Regions from separate parts of the Caproiciproducens sp. NJN-50 genome, predicted to be linked through region 2. Evidence: riboswitches for the same ligand, from Rfam matches in the RefSeq annotation. Region 2 holds a riboswitch; the other holds the start of a gene.

Evidence for each region. Region 2 has a riboswitch for nickel and cobalt ahead of EQM14_RS08825 (cation-translocating P-type ATPase). Riboswitches for the same ligand answer to the same signal wherever they lie in the genome.
Region 1: it holds a riboswitch for nickel and cobalt, as region 2 does, so the genes downstream of both, EQM14_RS12055 (cation-translocating P-type ATPase) here and EQM14_RS08825 (cation-translocating P-type ATPase) in region 2, are expected to answer to the same signal.

What each region holds. Positions count from the first base shown of each region.
Region 1 is NZ_CP035283.1:2,494,328-2,501,852, forward strand. It holds gene EQM14_RS12050 (helix-turn-helix domain-containing protein) at 1-93, opposite strand, end outside; gene EQM14_RS12055 (cation-translocating P-type ATPase) at 243-2,774, opposite strand; NiCo riboswitch at 2,883-2,976, opposite strand; partial or broken gene EQM14_RS16755 (cupin domain-containing protein) at 3,182-3,351, shown strand; gene EQM14_RS12065 (metallophosphoesterase family protein) at 3,489-4,973, opposite strand; gene EQM14_RS12070 (DedA family protein) at 5,330-5,950, opposite strand; gene EQM14_RS12075 (phosphatase PAP2 family protein) at 5,964-6,590, opposite strand; gene EQM14_RS12080 (zinc ribbon domain-containing protein) at 6,583-7,525, opposite strand, start outside.
Region 2 is NZ_CP035283.1:1,842,941-1,850,465, forward strand. It holds gene EQM14_RS08825 (cation-translocating P-type ATPase) at 1-1,814, opposite strand, end outside; NiCo riboswitch at 1,922-2,011, opposite strand; gene EQM14_RS08830 (DedA family protein) at 2,135-2,746, opposite strand; gene EQM14_RS08835 (helix-turn-helix domain-containing protein) at 2,981-3,457, opposite strand; gene EQM14_RS08840 (MFS transporter) at 3,834-5,024, shown strand; gene EQM14_RS08845 (ABC transporter ATP-binding protein) at 5,091-5,756, shown strand; gene EQM14_RS08850 (ABC transporter permease) at 5,753-6,511, shown strand; gene EQM14_RS16670 (hypothetical protein) at 6,764-6,907, opposite strand; partial or broken gene EQM14_RS16875 (hypothetical protein) at 6,926-7,054, opposite strand; gene EQM14_RS08860 (MarR family winged helix-turn-helix transcriptional regulator) at 7,109-7,525, shown strand, end outside.

The DNA.
Region 1 (7,525 bases), 650 kb from region 2:
AGCGGTACGTGATACGAACAGCGCCTCCGCAAGCTCCTCCTGCGTGAGACCTTTCCGCTTGCGAAGTTCCTGCAATTTCTCGTTAAATTCCATAGGGGAAGCTTCCCTTCCAAATTCCATTTTGTCGCTTTGCTAGATCATATAAACAATTCGCAATTCATTGCCTGATCTATTATACCATAATTTATACAGGTAAAAAGTGGGCCGCCGATTATGGCGGCCCACATATGCTTTCGCTTCGCTCATTTTCTTTTCAGACATCGCCCAAGCTTCACAAGCTCGAACCATAGAACCGCAACCGCTGAAATTCCCATCACGGTGAGAAACTCCGGACCGTTCAGCGGAGCCAGTTTTAAGAATCCGGCGAGCGGAGTATACAGGATCAGCAGGAGCCCCAGAATGGTGCCGGCAAAGATCGCCCACATTACCTTGTCCTTTACGAGACGGGCCAACGATCGGAACGCAAAATCCGTATGCGAACTGTTGACCAGCACCAGCAGAAGATTACTCAGGAAGATGACGGTCAGCCCCATCGCGCGGGCGACCGGCGCGTTGTTTTGTGGATCCATTTGCAAAACGGAAAAATATGTCCCGAAGGAGGCGGCGAAGACGGCAAAGCCCTGCAGCAGGCTTTTGATAAGGCCCGCGGCATTGATGATCTTTTCACTGGGGTCGCGCGGCAAGCGCGCCATGATGTCGCGTTCCGCCGGCTGGCGTTCCAGAACGATCGAGCAGGTTGGGTCGATGATAAGTTCGAGCAACACCACATGCAAGGGCAGCAGCATGAGGCTCGCAGGGTTCACCCCGAGCATCGGCGCCAGCAGGCAGGAAAATGCGATCGGGATGTGGATGGCGAACACATAGCCCACGGCTTTCTTGATATTATCGTAGATCCGCCTGCCGTCGCGTATGGTTTCCACGATGGTCGAGAAATTATCGTCCAGCAGGATCAGGTCGGCGGCCTCGCGCGAGACCTCCGAGCCGCGCTTACCCATGGAGATACCAATATCGGCATACTTGAGTGCGGGCGCGTCGTTGACTCCGTCGCCCGTCATAGCGACGACCTCGCCGTTTTCCCGGAACGCTTTGACGATCCGCATCTTATGCTCCGGCACCACGCGGGAAAAGATGCTGACACTTCTCACCTTTTCTCGGAGCTCTTCATCGGTCATTCGGTCCAGTTCGTCGCCGGTGATGATTTTTTCGCAGTTGGGTATCCCGACCTGTCTAGCGATGGAGCTGGCGGTGATGCCGTTGTCGCCCGTAATCATCACGACGCGGACGCCGGCCTGTGTGCAGCACCGGATGTCTTCCCTCACCGACGCCCTCGGGGGATCGGCAAGGCCGACCAGACCGCGCAGCCGCAGCCTGCAGTCGGGCAATGTCTCCGGTATGCTGTCGCCGAACGGCAGTTCCGTCTCACCTACTGCAATCACCCGCAAGCCCTGCCGGGACATTCCGCCCGACTTGGCCTGAACGGCGTCCCCTTCAGCATCCGTTAGCGCGCACAGCCGCAGGATCTTCTCCGGCGAACCTTTCGCAGCGACGATGATACGCTCTTCCCGTTTCCAGACATGGCCCATCATCTTGGCTTCGTTAGTAAACGGATATTCCCTGACAAGCTCACCGGAAAACAACTGCCCGCGCGTGATTCCGAGGCTCTCGCAGTGGGCGAACATCGCCTGTTCCATCGGGTCGTAGGCCTCGGTTTCACACGCCATGCCCATGATCTCGCCCAGATGCTTTTCGTCGCCGTCCACTGCCCAGGTTTCTCGGACAGCCATTTTGTTCATCGTAATCGTGCCGGTCTTATCCACGCAGAGGACGGAAACCGCGCCGAGCGTTTCCACCGCGGGGAGCTTTCGTACCAGCGACTGCTTTTTGGCAAGCCGCCAGGCGCCCATGGAAAGGAACACGGTGAGGATGACCGGGAATTCCTCCGGGATCATTGCCATGGCCAGCGTGACGCCGGAGAGGATGCTCTCGATCAGCCGGTCCCTGAAGGAATGGTCGGGGATGTTCAGCCACGTGGCGCAGCCGACCAGCACGAACAGAACGGCGGCGATGCCTGCGCAGAGCTGCACCAATCTGCCGGTCTGCTTCTGCAGCGGCGTCGGGTTCTCGGGCGCGTTCGCCACGTTCGTTCCGATCTTTCCGTATTCGGTCGCCGCGCCGATTTTCCCGACCCGGACCAGGGCGCTGCCTTGCAGGACAAGTGTGCCTGCATAGCAATAGTCGCGCCGCCACGTATCCGGCTGCTTCTCCGCAGAATCGGCAACGACTTTCCAGACGCCCTCCGCTTCGCCGGTCAGGGAGGATTCATCGACGCACAGATCGCTTGCCCGGACGACTTCTCCGTCGGCCGGGATCTTGACGCCCTCAGCGATCAGCATGAGGTCGCCCGGAACCAGATCGGCACTGCTGATCGTCTTTTCTTCGCCGTCCCGTATCACCCGGACACGCGGCGCGGAGAGATCCTTCAGGGCCTCGAGCGTTTTATCCGTTTTCCTTTCCTGGATCACATCGATGCCGATGATGCCAACGACAAAAATCAGCATAATTGCCCCATCGCGGGGTTCTCCCAAGAAAAAGTAGATCGCGGCTGCAATCAACAGGAGAAGGAACATAGGCTCGCTGGCGGTGTGAAGTATCTTGCTGAAGAAGCTTTGTCTTTTTTGCGGCGTCAACTCATTCTTGCCGAATCTTTCCTGTAATTCCCGAGCCTTTTCAGTGGTAAGGCCATACGAAACCGGCGCTTGCTCTTGGTTTGTCATATCAGTTACCTCCGTGTCGCCTCACGGCGTTCATAAGATAGCTCTATGGCACTCCATAAATCCAGTTATTCCAAGATATGTATAAAAAAACACATCCATGGAACATACAACTGTCCCACAGATGTGATACGAGTCAATCTGTTGCCGTCACCGGCCCAGCCCCACAAACCTATCGGTTCATCGCCTGCTCAGTTTGTACTGTAGATTAAAATGCAGTGCAAAGAGATTCTTCAATGATACTATATGGAGAATAGTTTGTCAAGGTGTAATCAGATGTGAAAAAACGAGGATTAAACATCGAACTTAATGATAATTTCTTTCCGCTTCTAAAGCGCTTTCTCAAAGGACAATTTATAATATGAGTCAAAGCAATGGGAAAGGAGTAGAAAGCTGTGCCTGAGGAATGAAAGGATTACGGGCCCATACCAATTGTGGTAAATATTGAAAAGCAATGCATTCCGCACTGCCTTGTGGACAGGAAACCACCTTCAGCTAACGTTGATGAGTATCAATATGAACGATGACATCGGGCTTGAAATGCAACGTTGACCAGTTTATTCGGATCGAACCGGGAGAAAGGGGTTGTAAGAATCGGTGATTATTTTGACCTTATTCGAAGTTCAGAGCTTTCTTAACTACGTATTACAAAAAATCCGCCTCGCGGGATGTTTCCCGCGAGGCGGATAACAATCCATATTACAGGTTCCCGTTTTTTCAGCCCTTGCCTGCATGCAGTTCTTTTTGTCTTTTAGCCATGTATCTGCCGGTATCTTTCACCAAGATCCAAAGAACGGCAAGACGACTTTCCAATTTTAAGAACAGTAATGTAAGCAAAAGGAGTACAAGCAATGCAAATCCCACAATAAATAAGACCGCCGCCGCCTGATTTTCCTGATACATGGCCTTTACGAAGAGAGAAACCGTCGCCGCATACCTTTGCAGGATAAGATTCGGCAGAGAGGGCAGTTGGACCAACGTCAGCGTATCCGCCGATCCGGCTTTGGCGATCAGATAATGGTAATAGCTGTTCTGCGTCATCAGCTCCGCGCCGGCGCCTCCGCTGATGAGATATCTGACTCCGTTCCTGGTGTAATCAAAATAACTGTGGATATGGGAGAGATAGACCATATCGACCTTATATTTCGTCATGAGGTTTTCAAACCGTTCGGCTTCCTGCTTGGTCTGAAAGCCGTGGTCTATGCTTTCGTCTTCGCTGTAAGCTTCCAGCTTCTGCTCGACAAAGCCGCCCTCCTTTTTGACCTTATCCGTGTAGGCCTGGATCTCATTGGGCTTGACGCCGCTTCTCGGATCTGCCGGAGGCACATGGGATATTACATAAATCCGTTTTCCCTGCGCTTTTTGCAGGTCCCTTTCGAGCCAGGCGTATTGCTTGTCCGGTATTGCCTGCTTTTCGGCATATCCGCGTGAGCTGTCAAGAAACGCGAAATGATTGCCTCCGAAATCAAACGAGTAATACTCCGGCCCGTAAAGTTTTTGATAGGTCTCGCGCCCGTTCCCGCGAATATCGTGGTTTCCCAGCGTCGTGCACAGAGTTGCAGAAATCCCGGACGTCATCTCATCAAAGATCTTATATTGATTTGGCTTTCCGCTGTAAACAAGATCGCCGTTGTCGATTACAAAAGCCGGTTTCAGCGCATTGACCTGGTCGATGATCTTTCCAAAGGTCTCGTAGCCGTCCCTGCTGTCGCCGAGGATGACATAGCTGCCGTCCGCCGTTTCACTTGGCTGAGCGGGAATGATCCGCTTGGTTTCTCCCGCACTCAGATCCATCGAAAATTCCAAGGTATTTACCGTGATCCTGGCGGGTTTGAGGTCTTTATCGATGCTTGACGAATAAAAACTCGGGCTGATATTTTCAATGGAGATCCGCAAATTCCGAACGGGCGCATTTGTTTTCACTGTAACGGTAGGCAGAGGGGATAGAGCCCTTATCACGAGCCGGTCCCCGCCATCGTCTTTTTGTATCCCTTTTACAAAACCTCCGTGTACCGTTACGTTGACGTCGTTCCAGATATATGAGGAGGAAGAATCGTCCGGGTTATAGCTGAGCGGTACCGGGGTAAAACCGGAATTGATATTGTACACGTGATAAGAGTTATACAGAAAAAGGCCCGCGGCCGCGGCAAGGCATAGAACCAATGCAAATGTAATGATTTTCAGCGCCCTTTTCAGCTTCATCTTTTTCACCTCGGAATGATTTCGATCTTTTAGAATTACTATTTCCAGCAAGAATGATTCCTATCATGACGGCTGAAACAATTCCCAGAACGCCGCCGGCCAGGAATGGAGCGTCAGAGTTTATTTTATCCCGCAGGAATCCCGATACGATGGACGGCCATAACAGTCCGCACCCCTGCAGCGCACCGTAAATTCCAAGCACTGCTCCCCTGAAAGTCGAAGGCACATTCTCCGCGATAAAGGTGCTAAACGAGCAACGCCAGCCCCGTGCGTTGGCGTTGCTTTTTAACTCTTCTTCTAAGCTGATACAGGTCTTTATATCCTTTCAGACTCATTTGATCGGTTGATTGATCTTTCTATTCTTTTTTATGGACTTTTCTTTTTCGTCTGATCCAAATAATCAGTCCAACTCCAAGGACCGTCATCAGGGCAAGTGCCGCATAGGAGTACAGATTCACAGATTGACTGATGCGCTCCCAGCCCGCCCCGGCAAAGGCACCAAGAGTCACCAGAATCACGTTCCAGATCGCGGAACCCACAGCAGTGTAGAAAAGGAATCTGCCTCCGTGCATTCGCGCCAGCCCCGCAGGGACGGAGATAAGGCTCCTGACCAGAGGAATAAATCGACAGAAAAAGACGGTGGAAGCACCGCGCTGGTTGAACCAGTTATCCGCCCGTTTTAGATCTCCTTCTTTTAATCCAAGGAGATGCCCCCATCTGCTGCCGAGGAACCTGTCCAACTTTTCCGCCGGCAGCAGCCGTCCAACGCCGTAGAGGACGATCGCCCCGACCACCGATCCGACAGTCGCCGACAGGGTCACCGCCCAGAGGCTCATGCTGGTGTAAGTGGTCATAAAGCCGCCGAAGGTCAGAATCAGTTCGGACGGAATGGGGGGAAAGATGTTCTCGACAGCAATCAGCAGTGCAATCCCAACGTATCCGTACTGATTCATGATATTGATGACCCATTCCTGCATTTTTAACTCCTTTTCAAAAATCCGAGTTTTTAATCTTCGCCTGTCTGCCGTTCCAAAGGAAGTAGACCAATACGGATATAGCGGTTCCGAACAGCCAACCGCCTAAAACGTCTCCCGCATAATGGACGCCCAGATAGACCCGGCTGAACCCGATCAGTCCCATCAAACCGGCACACAGCAAAGAGAGGATCAGTTTTCGGTAAAATCCTTCGGCATACCTGACGGTCATCAGGATCAGCATGATATAAAGGGAAGCATTGATCATCGCGTGGCCGCTGGGGAAACTGTAGCCCGTCTCGCTGATCAGCCGCAGGACATTCGGACGCCCCCTTGCGAAGATCTGCTTCAAAATAACGTTGAACACGGCGGACAACGCCACGGCCGCTGAAACAGGAAGCGCGACGGTCCTCCTCGTTTTCGGCGCGACAAACAACGCCAGACAAAACAAAAGGACAACGACCGAGTCGCCGAGATGAGTGATGCCTTTCATCACAAAAGTTAAATTGGGGGACATGTCCTCAACCGCTTCACTGTAAGCCCACCCTTCAAAGCGTGTGGCAATTCCGGCATAGATGCATACGGCCAGCATCACAAACAGAATGATCGGCATCACAACAAGCCATACGGCGCGCCTATTCATCCTGATCCTTCTCCTCGTCCAGTACGCTTCCGCAATTTTTGCAGTATCTGTCTTTTTCACCTGCGGCCGTATTGCATTTATTACAAACGGAACCAAGCTTCGTACCGCAGAAAGTACAGTAGACGTTTGATTTGTTTTGCAGCGAGCCGCATTTATAGCAGGTCCGGCCGCCCTGTCTGTAGAGAAGAAAAACAAACAGCCCGGCCAAATTCGTAAAAAGAGTGACGATCCCCCACATGGACGCGTTCAGCTTTGCCCCGAGCGCCCGCGCGTATACCCAAAGAGCCAGTAAGACCCAATAGAGCATGAAAAACAGCATTGCGATTGCGGCCACAGCTTTTATATAGAATTCGCCACCCGCAACGGGCTGAACGTCGCTGATAATATAAACTTTCTGTCCGTCTGTTCTGTCGGCGATATAGGAAAGCAAATAGACTTTCTGGGCGGCAAAGCCGCTTTCATAGAAGTAGCGGTCTTCATATTCCTGTTTCACTTTGTTTTCGATCCCGAGCATTGAAGCCGACAATGTCAGCTTATCGCCTTTCATCAGCCGAAAATGGACCTCCGGATTTTGCCGGTCGGTGAAAAAAAGAGGGTTCCTGTCAGTGTCCGGCGTGAGGTCTACGGTTCCCTTCTGTGATAAATCCGAATGTTTCGCGCTGTACAATATTTGATTTTGTCCGTTGAGAATGAGGATATCTACCATATCCGGGGATGCATCTGCCAGATCGGCTAATTCAGGTTTCATATTTTCAAGCCCGTTCTTGTTATCTTCTACTTTTTCACTGATCCTGTGATACTCATACAGAAAAGTGAGTTTATCGCGGAACATATAGGCTAAAAATCCAGCTGAAAAGACTCCGGCAAGAATCAGGATAAGCAAGTAAATGGCGACTGCCTTCTTAAAATTGAATCTGCTGATAACAACGTTGAAG
Region 2 (7,525 bases):
GCGGCTTCGCGGGACACCTCCGAACCGCGCTTTCCCATCGCGATGCCGATATCGGCATATTTGAGCGCGGGGGCGTCGTTGACCCCGTCGCCCGTCATTGCCACGATCTCGCCGTTTGCCTTGAAAGCTTTCACGATGCGCATCTTATGCTCCGGGACGACGCGGGAAAAAATGCTGACGGAACGGACCCGTTTCTGAAGTTCCTCATCCGTCATCCGGTCGATCTCGTCGCCGGTGACGGATTCCCCGCATGGCATGCCGATCTGCTTCGCGATCGCGCTTGCCGTGATGCCGTTGTCGCCCGTAATCATCACAACGCGGACGCCTGCCTTCCTGCAGCGGAGAATATCCGCTTTTACGGATTCCCTCGGAGGATCCGCAAGGCCAACCAACCCACAGAACTGAAGGCGGCACTGGGCCAAAGAAGCGGGAACTTCGTCCGCCGTTCCAACGTCCATTCTGCCAACCGCAATCACACGGAGCCCGCGTGCCGCCATATCGGCGGCTTTTTCCTGTACTTTGTCCCGTTCGTCCGAATTGAGATTACATAAAGCGAGGATCTTTTCCGGAGAGCCTTTCGCGGCGATCAGAATTTGGTTGCCGCGCCGCCAGACGTGGCCCATCATTTTCGCTTCATGGGTAAACGAATATTCCTGAATCAGTTCGCCGCCGAAAAGGAACTCCTTGGACAGGCCCCTGCCTTCACAATACGAAATCATGGCCTTTTCCATAGGGTCATATGCGTCCGGTTCACAGGCCATCCCCATGACCGCGCAGAGGTCCCGCTCTTTGTTTTCCTCCGTCCACGTATCGCATACGGTCATCTGATTCATCGTAATGGTGCCGGTCTTATCAACGCAAAGAACCGACACGGCGCCGAGCGTTTCTACGGAAGCCAGCCTGCGCATAAGCGAATGCCTTTTTGCAAGCCGCCATGCGCCCATGGAAAGGAAGACTGTCAAAATAACCGGGAACTCTTCCGGGATCATGGCCATGGCGAGCGTGACGCCGGAAAGGATGCTTTCGATCAGCCTGTCGGTAAATTGGTGGTCCGGGATATTCAGCCAAGTGAAGCAGCCTACCAATACAAACAGGACCGCCGCAATAACCGCGCAAAGCTTCACGAGCCCGCGGGTCTGCCTCTGAAGCGGCGACGGGGCTTCCGGCGCGCCGACGACATTTGTACCGATTTTCCCGAACTCGGTGGCTTTGCCGATTTGATCCACGCGGACCAGCGCGCTTCCCTGCGTCACAAGAGTCCCCGCGTAGCAGTGGTCGCACCGCCAGTGCCCGCCGTCTGTATCGGCGGTCCCGAGCGCGACCTTCCAAACGCCTTCCGCTTCGCCCGTCATGGACGACTCGTCGACGCACAGATCGTTTGCCTGAAGGATCTCCCCGTCCGCCGGGATCTTGTCGCCTTCGGCAATCAGCATGATATCTCCCGGGACAAGATCAGCGCTGTCGATCCGCTGCTCCGCTCCGTCCCGCAGCACCGTAATGCGCGGTGCCGCGAGATCCTTTAAGGCGTTCAGGGTCTTGTCGGTTTTCCAGCCCTGGATCACATCGATACTGATCATACCCGATACAAAGATCAGCATAACAACTCCGTCGCGCGGCTCACCCAGCAAAAAATAGATGACCGCCGTCACGATGAGCAGCAAAAACATAGGTTCCGACAAGGCTTTCAAAATCTCTTGAAGAACATTCTTCTTCTTTTTCGGAATCAATTCGTTCCTGCCGAATCGCTTTTGACGTTGCACGGCTTCCGCCGTCGTCAGGCCGGTTGGATTTGTGGTGTTCTTTCGTTCTGTCATAAAAGTTACCTCCATAATGCTTCTTAAGCATTTATGCGACAGCTCCATGGCATTGCAAAGATACAGCTGCAGTCTCAAAAGGGTACAAAAATACCAGTGAGACAACATACTGTCCCACAGGTTCTGATCAACCTGTTGCCGCGAGGCCCAGCCCCATAAACCCATATCGGGTTTATCGCCTGCTCAGTTTGTACTGTAGATCAAATGCAGCGCAAAGAGATGAAAGATATTCTATCATATTCATTTACTCGCGTCAAGTGATTAAAAACAAAAAGATAAGATTCCCATCATGAATTTTATGGCGGATCCTGAGAGAAAACCTATTTTTTCTTTTTCCTTTTTTTAGAAATCCAAACAACAAAACCAACCCCGCCGACCGCCATCACGGCGAGAGTAATGTAGGTATAGAGATTCATGGATTGGCTGACGCGTTCCCAGCCGGCTCCGGCAAAAGCACCCAGCGCCACCAGAACCACATTCCAAATTGCGGAGCCGAGGGTGGTGTACAAAAGGAACCTGCCTCTGCGCATCCGCGCCATCCCCGCGGGGATGGAGATGAGGCTTCGGACTAATGGAATAAACCGGCAAAAAAAGACGGTGGAGGCACCGCGCCGATTAAACCAGCCTTCCGCCCGTTCCACATCCCCTTTTTTCAGCCCGAGGACATGTCCCCATTTCCCGATGAACCTGTCCATTTTCTCGGCCGGAAGCAGCCGTCCGACACCGTAAAGGACGATTGCCCCAGCCACCGACCCGATGGTGGCGGACAAGGTGACAATCCAGATGTTCATGCTGGTGTAAGTGGTCATGAAGCCGCCGAAAGTCAGGATCAGCTCGGAAGGAATGGGAGGAAACAGGTTCTCGATTGCAATCAGCAGTGCTATCCCCACGTATCCGTACTGGTTCATAATATGGATGACCCATTCCTGCATTTTGAACTTCCTTTCAATCAAGATAGCAGTTTTTGGCGATGGCTATCACCCAAGTGAAAAGCGGCCTTTTTGCGAATGTCGAATCGGTCGATGCCCCGAATCAGCTCACGGACGTGTCCTGCCTCGGATTCCCGGCGAAAACATGGAAAAACAGCGAATCTGCCGGACAAGCCGGCAGCTCGCTGCATGGAGGTCTGAACCGGGGCGGATATCCGCGCGGCCCGGGCGAACGTATTATCGATTTTTCTTTTGAGGAAAAGTTCCGGACTTCTGATTTGTTTCCAGTTTGCATTCTTCTCGCAGGCTCCAGAAAATTTTGAACTCCAGCTTTTCGATCTCCCGCTGCTGCTTATAGCTGACGCGCAGAGTGGCTTCCCGCGGGATCGTGACGTCCCTGCCCAGATCCGGCAGCAACGCCTGGATGCGGTTTCCGTTTTTTCGCAGAGAGTCCAGTCTGCTTCCGATGCCGTCGAACAGGTCGGGGGATCTGCCGGGCGTGTCCTCGGAAACCATGTACCGCTCGTTTTGGTTGATATAGTTCGTCGAATCCCCGGCGGCGAGCCAGCGGACCAGCGCTTCCCGGCTGAAGCGCCATTCCCGGCCGATTTTCCGGGCGGGAATATGCTCCTCCCGGAGCAGCTTGATCAGCGTCTTCTCGCTGATCCCCAAAAATTCCGATGCCTGACTCAGATTTAAGATATTGGTGTCCATGTTTTTCACCCTCCCGAACCGTCTGCGGAAATATTATAATACTTCCAACCTAAGATGGCAAGCCGAACGGAAATTAAATTCATTATGAAAGAACTTAACGGTAATCTGGCGGTATTTTTAATCTTTTCCAACGCCTTTCCGGCATCTTCGGCGGACAAGTCGGCTTTGCTCTTTCAATTTTCCACTATTGTAATTGATGTTGGCACTAAGTACGCTTATCATATGATTATATTCCGTTCTGTGTTGACTTTATTCCATATCTGCGCTATCATAAGATAAATTTGTAATTCTCTGTTTTCACGGCGGCATGACGGCGGATTGTGCCGGCGCGGTCGGCTTTTTGACAGAGTGTCATAAATACGGGGAGGCGTTTGTTTTGTCGAAAAAAAAGACAATGATTGTTTCCAATATTTTTCTGATCGGGCTGGTAAGCTTTTTTATGGATATGAGTACGGAAATGATCTACCCGATCATTCCTCTGTACCTGACGGCGGTTCTCGGGGCGACGCCGGCCATCGTCGGCGTGATCGAAGGCGTTGCGGAAAGCGTCGCTTCCCTTCTGAAAGTGGCGAGCGGCTACATCGGGGACCGATATCAAAATAAAAAACGGTTGGCTTTCCTCGGGTATTCCGCCTCGGTGCTCTATAAGTTCGTCCTTCTGATAGCCGGCTCGTGGGGCGGCGTGCTGGCGGCGCGGGTGATCGACCGCACCGGCAAGGGGATCCGGACCGCCCCGCGCGACGCCCTGGTGGCGCAGTCGAGTGAAAAAGGGAAACTGGGCGGTTCCTTCGGTTTACATAAGATGCTCGATATGGCGGGGTCTTCCCTCGGGGCCCTTTTTGCTTTTCTGTTTATCGCCTTCGGAATGAAATATCGCCCGGCGTTCCTCTGGTCCGTCATTCCGGGCGTCGTCGCCGTGGCAATCATTCCGCTGATCCGGGAAGAAAAAGGTGCCGTCCAAAAACAACGGAGGCTGGTCTTTCGGGGCCTGAAACTGGACGCAAGGCTGAAATGGTATTTTGCCGTTATCTTCCTTTTCTGTCTCGGCAACTCTTCCAACGCCTTTCTGCTGCTCAAGGCGCAGTCGCGCGGATTTTCCACCTCCGAGGTGATGCTGCTCTATCTGATTTTCAACGTTTCCGCGTCGATCCTGGCGATCCCGGCCGGCCGGCTGTCGGACCGGTTCGGCAGAAGCAGGATTCTGGTTCCCGGTTATCTGATCTACGGACTGGTCTATCTGGGGTTTGCCCTGCTGACCTCGAAAGTCTCCCTGCTGATTCTGTTTGTCGCCTACGGCGTTTATACCGCTTTTATCAGCGGAGCGGAACGGGCCTTGATCGCGGAAGCGTCGCCGGCGGAATATAAGGGAACCGTGCTCGGCATCTACGGCATGCTGCAGGGCTTCGGCCTCCTGTTCTCCTCCATGATCGCCGGCGGGATGTGGAATGTCTGGGGCTCCGACGCGCCGTTCTGGTTCGGCGGCGTTCTGGGCATCGTCTCCGCACTGCTGATCGCCGTCATCCTCCGCTCCGGGAAAGGGCGGAAAGCGATGAGCCGTTCGGTTTGAAACTGGAACGGAAAAGAATCTTCAGAAAAAGCGGCCGCTGCCGCCGCAGAAAATCTTGATCTTGAGGTGAAAGAGTTGGAACAGCTCACATTCCGGGATGTTTTCTACCGACAGGGCGGAAAAGAAATTCTCAAAGACGTCTCGGCACAGTTTTCAGCCGGCGACTTTGTCTCCATTGTCGGCCCTTCCGGAAGCGGAAAAAGCACCTTTTTACGGCTGTGCTGCCATCTGATCAGTCCGACGGAAGGAAAAATCTTCTTCCATGGGAAGGATATGCTTCAGGAAGACCCGATCGGGCTGCGGAAAAAAATCAGCTACTGTTTTCAGGAGCCGGTCCTCTGGGGGAATACGGTGGAAGACAACGTCGCGTTTCCCTACCGCGTCAGGGACCGGAAGATCGACCGGGAAAAAATCGTTTCGCTGCTCGCCCGCTTCCATCTGGACGAAAGCTATCTTTCGCATGAGGTCAAAGGGCTGTCGGGAGGGGAAAAACAAAGGATTTCCCTGGTCCGCACGCTGCTTTTCGAGCCGGAGATTTTGCTGCTGGACGAAGTGACTTCCGCGCTCGACGCCGAGAACGCGGAGCTGGTTGAAAAGGAAATTCTGCGGATGAACCGGAAGGGCGTCACGGTCCTGTGGGTCACCCACAACGATGCCCAGAGCCGGAAATACGCCGACCGGCTGCTGACTCTGGAAAACGGCCGAATTCAATCATCGGAGGAAATCAAATGAACGGTGCGAATATCAGCGACGTCTCTCTTCTGATGGCGTCTTCGTTAGTTCTCGTCTCCCTGCTGTTTTCCTATTTTCAGAAACTCAGGCTGGAAAAAGAGACCCTCATCAGCGTGATCCGGGCAGTCATCCAGCTCTTTGCGGTGGGATATGTCCTTCAGTTTATCTTCGGACTCCGCAACCCGGCCGTCACGACGCTGATTGTGCTCTTCATGACCTTCAACGCGGCCTTGAATGCGGCCAAGCGGGGAAAAGGGATCAAAAACGGGATTCTGATTTCTTTCCTTTCCATTTTGGTCGGCGCAGGCGCCACGCTTTCCGTCCTGGTCCTCTCCGGCGCAGTGCGGTACGAGGCGAACCAGATCATTCCGATCAGCGGCATGATCATCAGCAACGCCATGGTCGCCATCGGCCTGTGCTACCGGCAGCTCACCGGCAATTTCAAAAGCCGGAGGAGCGAAGTGGAAATCAAGCTTTCGCTGGGCGCGGACCTTCTTCCGGCTTCGATGGATATTCTCCGGGACTCGATCCGCACGGGGATGGTTCCCACCATCGACTCCACGAAGACGCTGGGAATCGTCTCCCTTCCCGGCATGATGTCTGGGCTGATCCTTGCCGGCACATCTCCTCTCATGGCGATCCGGTACCAGATCATGGTGACATTCATGCTGCTGTCTACGACGGCGATTTCCTCATTTATGGCCTGCTTTCTCTCTTACCGGACCTTCTTCAATGAGAGAAAGCAACTGCTATAGCGCTTTTAAAATAAACGGCCCCTCGCGGACTGCTCCAGCGTGTGGGGCAGAATCGCCGCAAAAGGGCCGCTTTTTGCCGGGTATAGGGCAAAAAGCAATTTTTCGCCTTTGCCCCGGACATAGGAAAAGGGGCCATTTTGCAACAGCCCCTTCTGTTTGGTTGCGGAGGCAGAATTTAAACCAACGGCCTTTGGGTTTTACCGCTGACACAGAAAGCCTTGGACTGGGAACTGAAACATTGAATTTTCTGGTTCACTTTGGCCAATTGCTTTTCATGGAGGCGATGCGACCTTCCACATCCCTTTTATGTGCCATTAGAATTTCGCAGCGCTGAGGCAGAGTCTGCTCCGCCCTGCGGCTCAGATCGACGAATTCCCTGATCTTTTTGATTGGCATTCCGGTGTTTTTCAGGCAAAAAACCAGACCAAGCCACTCCAGGTCTTCTTCCGAAAAACGCCGGACGCCGCCGCAGATAGTCTTTTGCCGGCAGAGGTAGCAAGCTGGCCCCCACTCCCTACCCCCAACGTAGGCAAATATTTTTATTTAACTATTGCAATATACAACTGTTGTATGATAGAATATGCACGAGGTGATGAAATGATTGACCAAGGGAGCGCAATCCTGAGAGAGCTGATCCGGGTGCTTGTAAGGAACTTAGGCATCCTGGAAAAAGGCGATGCCTCTTGCTGCGGCGTTACGATCACGCAATGTCACGCCATTGTCGAAATTGGCCGGAAAGAAAAAATATCACTGGTGGACCTTGCCGACTTATTGGGCGTGGACAAAAGTACCATGAGCCGGACTGTCAATAACCTTGTGGAAGCGGATTTAGCGGTGCGGGAACTGGATGCTGAAAACAGGAGATATGTTACAATTCAGTTGACAGAAAAGGGCAAAGATGTATTCCGGAATATTGAAAAAAGCATGGAGAGCTACTACAAAGGGATATTCGGTTCCATTCCAGAGGATAAAAGAAGTCAGGTGCTGGAAAGCTTGAAGCTCCTGGCGGACGCG